3 regions of the Paenibacillus sp. FSL E2-0178 genome follow, and region 2 is predicted to be linked to each of the others. Evidence: predicted binding sites of a transcription regulator. Region 2 holds the regulator's gene; each other region holds the start of a gene.
What was found. Region 2 encodes Rex, which represses fermentation and respiration genes when NADH is low (regulators of the CRP and FNR family bind a similar motif). Its sites were predicted from a motif close to TTGTGAAATATTTCACAA; they were not measured.
Positions count from the first base shown of each region.

Region 1: a site for Rex is predicted at 2,179-2,196, ahead of MHI42_RS19405 (phosphoketolase family protein). Genes of this name have one in related genera too.
Region 3: a site for Rex is predicted at 2,021-2,038, ahead of MHI42_RS20715 (cytochrome ubiquinol oxidase subunit I). Genes of this name have one in related genera too.

Region 1 is NZ_CP151953.1:4,499,738-4,503,023, forward strand. Features, by position in the region: gene MHI42_RS19405 (phosphoketolase family protein) at 1-1,985, opposite strand, end outside; gene MHI42_RS19410 (GntR family transcriptional regulator) at 2,300-3,022, opposite strand; gene MHI42_RS19415 (S-layer homology domain-containing protein) at 3,185-3,286, opposite strand, start outside.
Region 2 is NZ_CP151953.1:7,761,846-7,765,131, reverse strand. Features, by position in the region: gene MHI42_RS33450 (amidohydrolase) at 1-838, opposite strand, end outside; gene MHI42_RS33445 (redox-sensing transcriptional repressor Rex) at 825-1,478, opposite strand; gene dinG (ATP-dependent DNA helicase DinG) at 1,756-3,286, opposite strand, start outside.
Region 3 is NZ_CP151953.1:4,772,229-4,775,514, reverse strand. Features, by position in the region: gene cydB (cytochrome d ubiquinol oxidase subunit II) at 1-515, opposite strand, end outside; gene MHI42_RS20715 (cytochrome ubiquinol oxidase subunit I) at 519-1,907, opposite strand; gene MHI42_RS20710 (cold-shock protein) at 2,131-2,361, opposite strand; gene MHI42_RS20705 (cold-shock protein) at 2,454-2,654, opposite strand; gene MHI42_RS20700 (trypsin-like peptidase domain-containing protein) at 3,049-3,286, opposite strand, start outside.

The sequences.
Region 1 (3,286 bases), 3.3 Mb from region 2:
ACCACGTTGATATAGCGGATTTTCAGCTCAGGCAGCTTCTCATGGAGAATCGAAATTGCAGCCAAGCTCTCCATAGTAGGTTCTGTACCCGACGAAGCAATAACCACATCCGGCTCTCCGCCCTTGTCGGTGCTTGCCCAGTCAATGATTTTGAGGCCTTTGTCCACCAGTTCCTGAGCTTCATCTGCCGAGAACCACTGCGGACGCGGGTGCTTAGACGATACAATCAGGTTGATCTTCTGACGGTCATTCAGAATAGTGTCGAAGACAGCCAGCAGGGAATTGGCATCCGCCGGCAGATACTCACGGATAAATTCCGGCTTCTTATCAGCCAGGTGACCCAGCAGACCCGGATCCTGGTGAGTGTAACCGTTATGATCCTGCTGGAACACGGTTGATGTGGCAATAACGTTCAAGGATGGAATATCTGCGCGCCAGGTTTGATCTGTAGCCTTGCGCAGCCATTTGAAGTGCTGGGTAATCATCGAATCAACAACGCGCAGGAACGCTTCATAGCTGGCAAAGAAGCCGTGGCGTCCGGTTAATACATATCCTTCCAGGAAGCCTTCCGCCTGATGCTCGGATAATTGGGAGTCAATGACACGGCCATAAGGAGCCAGGAATTCATCCTGCGGTTCCTTGATGGAATCCATCCACTGGCGTTTGGTTACTTCAAACACAGGTCCCAGACGGTTCGACATCGTTTCATCCGGTCCGAAGATCCGGAAGTTGCGGTTCTCTTCGTTGAGCGTTACAACCTCTTTCAGATACTTGCCCAGTACCGCCATATCCTGCGCGATCACTTGACCCGGTACGGAATTATCCAGTGCATAGTTGCGGAAATTCGGCTTGTGCAGATCTTTGATCAGGTTACCGGCGTTCGTTACAGGGTTCATCCCCATACGTCTGTTGCCTACAGGCAGAATCTCAGCCAGATCCGCGTTCAAACGGCCATTCTCATCAAATAATTCTTCAGGTCTGTAGCTGCTCAGCCATTCGAGCAATGCCGGTGCATGCTTCATGTTCTTCTGATCTACCGGAATCGGCACCTGATGGGCCCGGAAGGAGCCTTCATTCGGCACGCCGTCCCATGCTTTCGGACCGGTCCAGCCTTTAGGCGTACGGAAGACGAGCATCGGCCAAGCAGGGCGTGTGGTGTCGTTATTTTCACGGGCATTCTTCTGAATCGCTTCAATCTTCTCAATAATGGTGTCCAGAACCTTAGCCATTTCCGGATGCATCAGATCAGGATTCTCGCCTTCCACGAAGAACGGTTCCCAGCCGCTTCCTGCAAAATAAGCCGTTAACTCTTCTCTCGACATCCGGGACAGAATGGTCGGGTTGCTGATCTTGAAGCCGTTCAAATGCAGAATCGGCAGCACCGCACCATCTGTAATCGGGTTAATGAACCGGTTGGAGAACCAGGAAGCCGCCAGAGGTCCGGTCTCTGCTTCGCCGTCACCTACAACAACTGCCGAGATCAGGTTCGGATTATCCAGAACTGCGCCCACACTGTGAGACAAGGAGTAACCCAGCTCGCCGCCTTCATGAATCGATCCTGGTGTTTCTGGGGCAGCATGGGAAGCCACTCCGCCCGGGAAGGAGAACTGTTTGAACAATTTCTTCAGTCCAGGGATATCCTGAGTGATCTGCGGGTAGATTTCAGTGTAACTTCCGTCCAGATAGGAGTTCGATACCATAACCTGACCGCCATGGCCCGGACCTTCAATATAGAACATATCCAAATCATATTTAGTAATTACGCGGTTCAGATGCGCATAGATAAAGTTCTGCCCAGGGATGGTGCCCCAGTGTCCGATTGGCTTCACTTTTACGTCTGCGTCCTTCAAAGGTTCTCTTAACAACGGATTATCCTTCAAATAGAGCTGACCCACGGAGATGTAGTTAGTTGCGCGCCAGTAGGCGTCAAGCTTTGCCAAATAAGTTTTAGAAGAATAATCCACCTGTGCGATTGATAATCCCATTTCTTCCACTCCCTAATTTTTATCTTTGTATTTTGAATGTATCACTTCTACAGTTACATCATACTCCTGGCTTTAATAAATTCAATCTTTTTAGCAATTGATACGGTCCAATATTGTGAAATTTTGAACATAGTATGAAGTTCGCAGCAAATTAGTTATAAAATGAGGATAATTTTTATAAATATGTATGAGATTGTAATTTATTTCACAATCCTTTTTTTCAACCTCCATCTCCCTCTAGAACTTCCTGGGACAAACTAAAAAGACCGGAACAAAATCCCGGCCTTGCGTGATTACATTATTCTGATGTTTCCTTAATGAACAGACACGAATGTGTTGAATTTCAGGTACTGGTAATGGAAGCGCATATGCGAGAATTCAAACGGCGTCCCGTTATCCAGGAAGAAGATCCCTTCCATGATTCCAACAGGCTCATTCTCCTTCAAGTGGAGCAATTCCTGATCACTAGGCAGGGAAGGCTCGGCAAAAATAGATAAAAAAGATTTAGTAACCGCCAGATTGCGCGACTCCTCCAGATAATGAAAGATCGATCCTTCGATAATCGCCATATCGAGATCCTGTACAATTTTAATCGGAATATATCCGGTCTCAATCATAAAGGGCTCCTCATCAAACAGGCGCAGGCGGACAATTTTATATACAAAATCATGGGGCTGCAAGAACAAATCACGCTGAAGCTCTTCTGTTGGCCGGATAACCTCGAAGTTCAGTACTTTGATCTCCGGCTTCTTGCCATGCATTTGAAAGTTGTCGGAGACCCCCAGATTAGAGCCCTCGTAATTAAAAATCGAATCGTTTTTTATGTACAGCGGGTTAATAAAGGTTCCCGATCCGCGTTTCTTGAAAATTATGCCGTAACTCTCCATCTTGGTCAGCGCACGCTTAATTGTACTGCGGCTAACCTGATACGTTTCACTGAGACTACGCTCATCCGGCAATCTCATATCAGCAAACCGTCCCGCAAAAATCTTCATTTTGAGGTCATCAATAATTTGCTTGTAGACAAATTGTGTCATGTAGTACTCCTTCGTCGGGTCGAGCCTAAACTTCAATATTAAATATATCATATTAGGGTGAATGATAGCGTTCAAACCCGAAATTAAAAAGACACCCCTAAGGGCGCCTTTTTGTGATCTCCATAAAGCGCGGAAGCTTAAAAATGCCGCCCTTCACCGAATTTACAAATCATTCGTAAGCTTCAATACCTTCATTAAATTGTAGAGTAATGTTGCACTTTCCTGACGCTCAGTTTTCTTACCGGCCTGGAATTGGAATGGACT
Region 2 (3,286 bases):
GCTTCAGATTGCTGCCGGGATTGTGGGATACGCCGACATTGTGGCGGGCCAGAATCTCAATCTCTTCATCATTCAGATGAACACCGTGGGCGATCAGAGACGGCCGGGAAAACATTCCCAGCTTCTCCAGATGAGCGACCGGGCGCAGGCCGTAATCGGCCACATTCTGCTCCACCTCATGACGTGTTTCGGACATATGCGTGTGCATCGGCAGATCAAGATCATGAGCCGCCTGGACAAACTTCATGAAGAACTCCGGAGGACAGGTGTAAGGCGCATGCGGCGAGAGCATTGCAGTAATTCTGCCGTCAGCCTTGCCATGCCAGTTCCGGGCAAAAGCAATGGCTTCCGCCAGCTTATGATTCTGCACCTCTTCCGGACACAGGCCAATAACACCGCGCATAAGTACTGCACGGATGCCTGACTGCTCGGTAACCTCAGCAACCCGGTCCATATGATCATACATGTCGAGGAAGGTCGTAGTTCCGCCCTTCAGCATCTCAAGAACGGATAGCGAAGTGCCCCAGTACACATCCTCACCAGTGAATTTCTCTTCCATCGGCCACATTTTTTCCTGGAGCCAAGCCTGCAGTACCATATCATCACCGTACCCGCGCAGCAGGGACATTGCCGCATGGCCGTGGGTGTTGACGAGACCCGGCATGAACAGCAGCCGGCTGCCGTCAATAACCTCGGCATCCTCTTCAATTACAGGCTTCGCTTCACCTATGTAAGTAATCAGATCATTTTCGATGGTCATATAACCGCTCAGCACCGGCTTATCGCTGCCAGGCACCAGAAAACGTCCATCTTTAATAATGGTTTTATTGCTGCTCATCTTCAGCTTCGTCCTTTCCGTCATGCAAATAATAAGCCAGACTCTGCAAATCCGTAGTGAAATCGGCGGCATGAATCCGGATATTGGATGGAGTCTTAAGAATGACAGGGGCAAAATTCAGGATCGCCTCAATGCCGGAATCCACCAGAATGTCAGCAACGTTCTGTGCTTCACTGTCCGGAACGGTAATAATCCCGATGCGGATGCCCTGTGCACGAATGGTATCCCCCAGCTCACTCATCGGCTGAACAGTCAACGAGTTGATCTGCTGGCCTACCTTGGGCTCATAAGCATCAAATATAGCTGTAATCTTCATCGTATCCTTCAAGTAGGCATTGTAATTCGATAAGGCGTGGCCGAGATTACCTGCACCTACCAGAGCTACATTAATCTGCTGGTCCAGCTTGAGAATATGCCGGATCTTCTCAATCAGATAAGAGACATCATAACCAATGCCTTTTCTGCCGAAATCACCAAAATAAGCCAGGTCCTTACGGATCTGGGCGGGGTTGAGATCAAGCTTCTGTCCCAGCTCCTGAGAAGAAACTGTTGAGATTTCACGTTTTTGGAGATCGTTCAGGAAACGCAGGTACACTGGGAGTCTGCGAACGACGGCCTCCGATATTTTATCCGATTTCATGTTTTCTCCTCCTAAAAGTTTTGATAGCATATGCTGCTTGATTCAACTTCGCAAAACTCGCTTCGTAAGCATTCACTTAGGTTTGATAGCATATACTTCTTGATTCAACTTCGCAAAACTCGCTTCGTAAGCATTCACTTAGGTTTGATAGCATATGCTGCTTGATAAGCCGGTTATAGGAACCGTGCTCCGGGACTGCCCGTTTGGGCAGCACCCCTTGAGCGCGGGACTTCAGAACAATAATTACTTATACATAATATCAACCGGAGACGGATTATTAAACCCCGCCATCTTCAAGCCATTCTGCAATCCGCGGAACGATCTGATCCGTCAGCATATGCTCCATCTTGGGACCGGGCAGCGAATACAGGAAATACTTCCCATAATAAGATTCGATTACCCTGGTATCATATACAATAACGATTCCGCGGTCCTGCGCGGTGCGGACCAGCCGCCCGAAGCCTTGCTTGAAGCGGATTACGGCCTGCGGGACGGACAGCTTCATGAACGGATTCTTCTTCTGTGCCTGGAGCAGCTCCGACTTTGCCTCAGCCAGCGGATGATTGGGCGGCTGGAACGGCAGTCTGACAATGGCCAGACAGGTCAAAGCTTCGCCGGGAATGTCTACACCTTCCCAGAAGCTGCTCGTACCCAGCAAGACTGACGCCGAACTGTCCTGGAACCGCCGGATCAGCTTGCTCCGGCTGCCGCCTTCTACACCTTGTCCAAGCACCGCGATATCCTGCGAAGCCAGGGCCTCCTTCAGCGGATCATAGACCTGGCGCAGCATCTTGTAGGAGGTGAAGAGCACCAGCATCCGCCCGCGGGTAGCCACGGCAGTTTCTGCCAGTGAATGGACGAGTGTATCCACAAAGCGGGCATCCCCAATGCTTCCCTTGACACTCGGGAAGTCACGTGGAATGACAAGCAGTGCCTGCTCACGGTATTTGAACGGCGACGGAAGCAGGGCTGTCATCAGACGGCCCTGCTCTGCAGCCTCACCAAGACCGAGATTATCTATCATGAACTGGAATGACTTATCCACAGACAAGGTGGCCGAGGTCAGGATGATACTCTTCTTCTTGTCGAAGAACAGCTCTCTGAGTTGGGTGCTCACATCCACCGGAACGGCATACATCTGCAGCGATTTGCCGCGGTAATTGCCGCTCCCCTCCAGCCAGTACACGATATTCTCGTCATTCAGCCCCATAAAGAAACGGATCTGCTCCCGGATGGAGGCCAAGTCCTTGAACAACCCGCCGATATCCGTCACAAGACTGTCCGAAGAGGACTGGCTGTCCGTATCACGCATCTCACTAAGCATTTTATCACCCTTGCGGATGATATCGCTCAAGCTGAGGTTAAGTGTATTCTCCAGAGCGGCCAGCTCCTCCCACTCTTTGGGCTTCTTGCCCGGCTGCAGGCGTGCGACCAGCTGGCCGGCTTCACCGGCTCCGGCATCGCTGCGTTCAGGCAGCAGGCCGAAGAGCTTGTCGCTAAGTGTATCCCATGACTCCTTGACGGTAAGCAGATCCGGATAGATCCGGTCGATAACGCCGCTCCATTCCGAAGCCTGCTCACTGCCGGACGATTGCAGGGTCTGGCGCAGGGCAGGCAGCTGTCCGCTACGGCTGTCCTTGTACAGACGGGTGAGCGTATGCGCCACGGTGAAATATTTCATCTGCATTCCGAGATGTTTGCCGGCAATGTCCTCCAGATGATGCGCCTCATCAATGATGAGATGCTCGTAAGCCGGAAGCAGCTGATGCCCGGCCTTAACATCTGCGAATAACTTGGAGTGGTTAGTC
Region 3 (3,286 bases), 3.0 Mb from region 2:
CACAGCAGGACTACTGTAATTCCCGCTACGACTGTATAGGCATTTACGATATCGAAGAAACCGGCATACATCTGCATATCCCCGTCAATCGGCAGGCCTTTGATGAAGCTGGCGAATACCACAGCCAGCAGGAACGGCGGCAGGAAGCTGCCGAAGAAGATGCAGACATCCCAGGTTTTCTGCCACGTCTTCGAATCGCGTTTACCTCTGAATTCGAAGGCAACACCGCGGGCAATCAGCGCCAGCAGAGCGAACACGAACGGGATATAGAATCCGCTGAACAGCGTCGCATACCAATGCGGGAAGGCGGCAAACATCGCGCCCGCTCCTGTAATCAGCCATACCTCATTAGCATCCCAGAACGGCCCGATGGAATTAATCAGTACCCGGCGCTCTGTATCATTCTTGGCCAGAATCTGCGTCTCCATCCCTACACCGAAGTCAAAGCCTTCAAGGAAGAAGAACCCGACAAACAGCACCGCAATCAGCAGAAACCATAATTCATTAAGTGACATGGGTTAGTCCTCCTTGTTATACGGATCGTGGGATTCACCGTGTTCGTTATCCATAGCATAAGGACCTTTTTTGATAACCTTGATGAACAGGCCGATCATTACCGCACCCAGTATGGCATAGATTGCGGTAAACGAAATCACCGAGAACAACACCTGTCCGCTTGTAATATTAGGTGATACACTGTCTTCCGTAGTCATAAGTCCGAATACTGTCCATGGCTGACGCCCGATCTCCGTCATAATCCAGCCTGACGTGTTGGCAATCGGTGGAAGCAGCAGCCCCCAGAACATGAACCGCATGAACCAGGTATTCGGTTTGTCCATCTTCTTGCGCCACATGAGGTAGATGGCATACACACCAAGTGCAATCATTAGCGAGCCTGCCGCAACCATGATCCGGAAGCTCCAGAAGGTTGTTTTGACAGGCGGGATATAATCTCCAGGTCCATACGCTAATTCGTACTCCTTCTGGAGCTCCAGCATACCCTTAACTTCACCGGAGAATTTACTATAAGACAGGAAGCTGAGGAGATACGGAATCTGCACCTCTCCGCTGCTGGTCTGATTCTCTGTATCGATATTAGCAAAGACCGTCCATGGCGCCGGGTCGCCGCTCTCACCCCATAGCCCTTCAGAAGCAGCCATCTTCATTGGCTGTGTTTCAACCAGATACTGCGCTTGGGCATGTCCGGCAACAGCTACGCCAAATGAAGAGATAATACCGACAATGGCCGCGATCTCGAACGATTTACGGAAAAAGGCCACGTCCTGCTTCTTAAGCAATTTATAAGCACTGATCCCCGTTACCAGGAATGCGCCTGTAGCGTATGCGGCAAGCACTGTATGCGGGAACTCCACCAGCAGCTGACCGTTTGTAATCAGTGCGAAGATATCATTCATTTCAGCCCGTCCGTTGTTGATCTGGAAACCTACCGGATGCTGCATGAACGAGTTGGCGGCCAGAATCCAGAATGCCGAGAGCATCGTTCCGAAGGCCACCAGCCAAATCGATAATAGATGAATACGCTTGGATACCTTATCCCAGCCGAAGATCCAGATTCCGATGAACGTGGACTCCAGGAAGAATGCCAATAAGGCTTCAATAGCTAGCGGGGCTCCAAAAACATCACCGACGAAGCGCGAATAGTCAGACCAGTTCATTCCGAACTGGAACTCCTGCAATATCCCTGTCACTACGCCTACTGCGAAGTTAATGAGGAACAGCTTCCCCCAGAATTGCGCCATTCTTTTGTACTCTTCATTGCCTTTTCTAACGTACATGGTCTCCATAATAGCAATTAAGAGCGCTAGTCCGATTGATACCGGCACAAAGAAATAATGAAAAATCGTCGTCGACGCAAATTGTATACGCGACAGCATTACTGTATCCATATTTCTCCCCTTCCTTCTCCCCATTCGATATGTCTATTCTGTCAAATTTTCAGGGCCTAAAGTGTGATAATTATCACATTATACACCCTGTTTGAGCATGAAATTCAATAAATTTGTGACAAATATCACAATATTACATAAAGAAAGCAAAAAAAATAAGACGGTTTCACCGTCTTGGATTTGTCCATCATTTATAGTTGTCTTGGTTCATAAAGGCATTGGTTTAGGTAATGGAAATACCTTTCTTAAGCGATTTGAGATCGCCATTCGAATTAAGCAATTGCGGCAGCATCTTCATGCTACGAACCATCGGGGAATGACAGAGACGGCAAGAAGGCGCATGCTCAAATGCGAAATTATCCCTCATCCATCCGTTACATCCATCGTTGGTACAGGCCCATATTGCGGTATTTTCTTCCGGTACTTCCTCCAAAGGCTTCTTCCGGTAGTTCATTGCCGTTCCTCCCTTCCTTTATGTTACAAGCTGAGTAACGATAAAAAAAGACCGTCCCAACTTTCACAAGCGGGGACGGCACCTTCTATTAATTACAGTTTTACAACGTTTTCGGCTTGTGGTCCGCGGTTGCCTTGAACAACGTTGAATTCAACGCGTTGGCCTTCGTCCAAAGTTTTGAAGCCGTCGCCAGTGATTGCGCTGAAGTGAACGAATACGTCGCTTCCGCCTTCAACTTCGATGAAACCGAATCCTTTTTCTGCGTTGAACCATTTAACTGTACCTGTTTGCATGTGTGTTACCTCCACAAATTTAAATTAATATGTTCTTTTTATCTTCAGACAAAGAAAAAATTCACACATTGAGAAAGGTTGTGATTCATTTGACAACCCTTTTCAATGCGAGAATTAGGTATCAATTGTATGAATAATTTCATGTTACCACACCTTATTAACAAAGGCAAGCTGTCCCATCCGAATTTCTCCGTTTTTTCCCTTATAAGGTCTTCTTCCCAATGTAAGGGTTACCAGTTGGTCTAAATAGTAATATTTATAGCCGATATCATTGTTTACCCCATTAATTTGGACTTGAAACGGGCTCCGTCCTCTTAAATTTTGCATAAAAGGACGGCTTGAACCGTTTCCGTTATCCTGACTGCCTTATTATTATATACGGCGGCTTCCGGTTTTATTCCTCGGGTTTCTCAAGAAGTTGTACCGTCACCTGCTTCACTTCACCATTGCGGTAAAATGTAATTTGCAGATCATCGCCGATCTTGGTATGGTCGTACAGATATTTGCGCAGGGACAAGGTGGATGTAATTGACTTGTCATCGAACTTGGTAATTACATCATTGAATTGCAGGCCTGCATCCTTTGCCGGACCCACTGCATCCAATACTACAACCCCGTCGGTTACCGTAGTT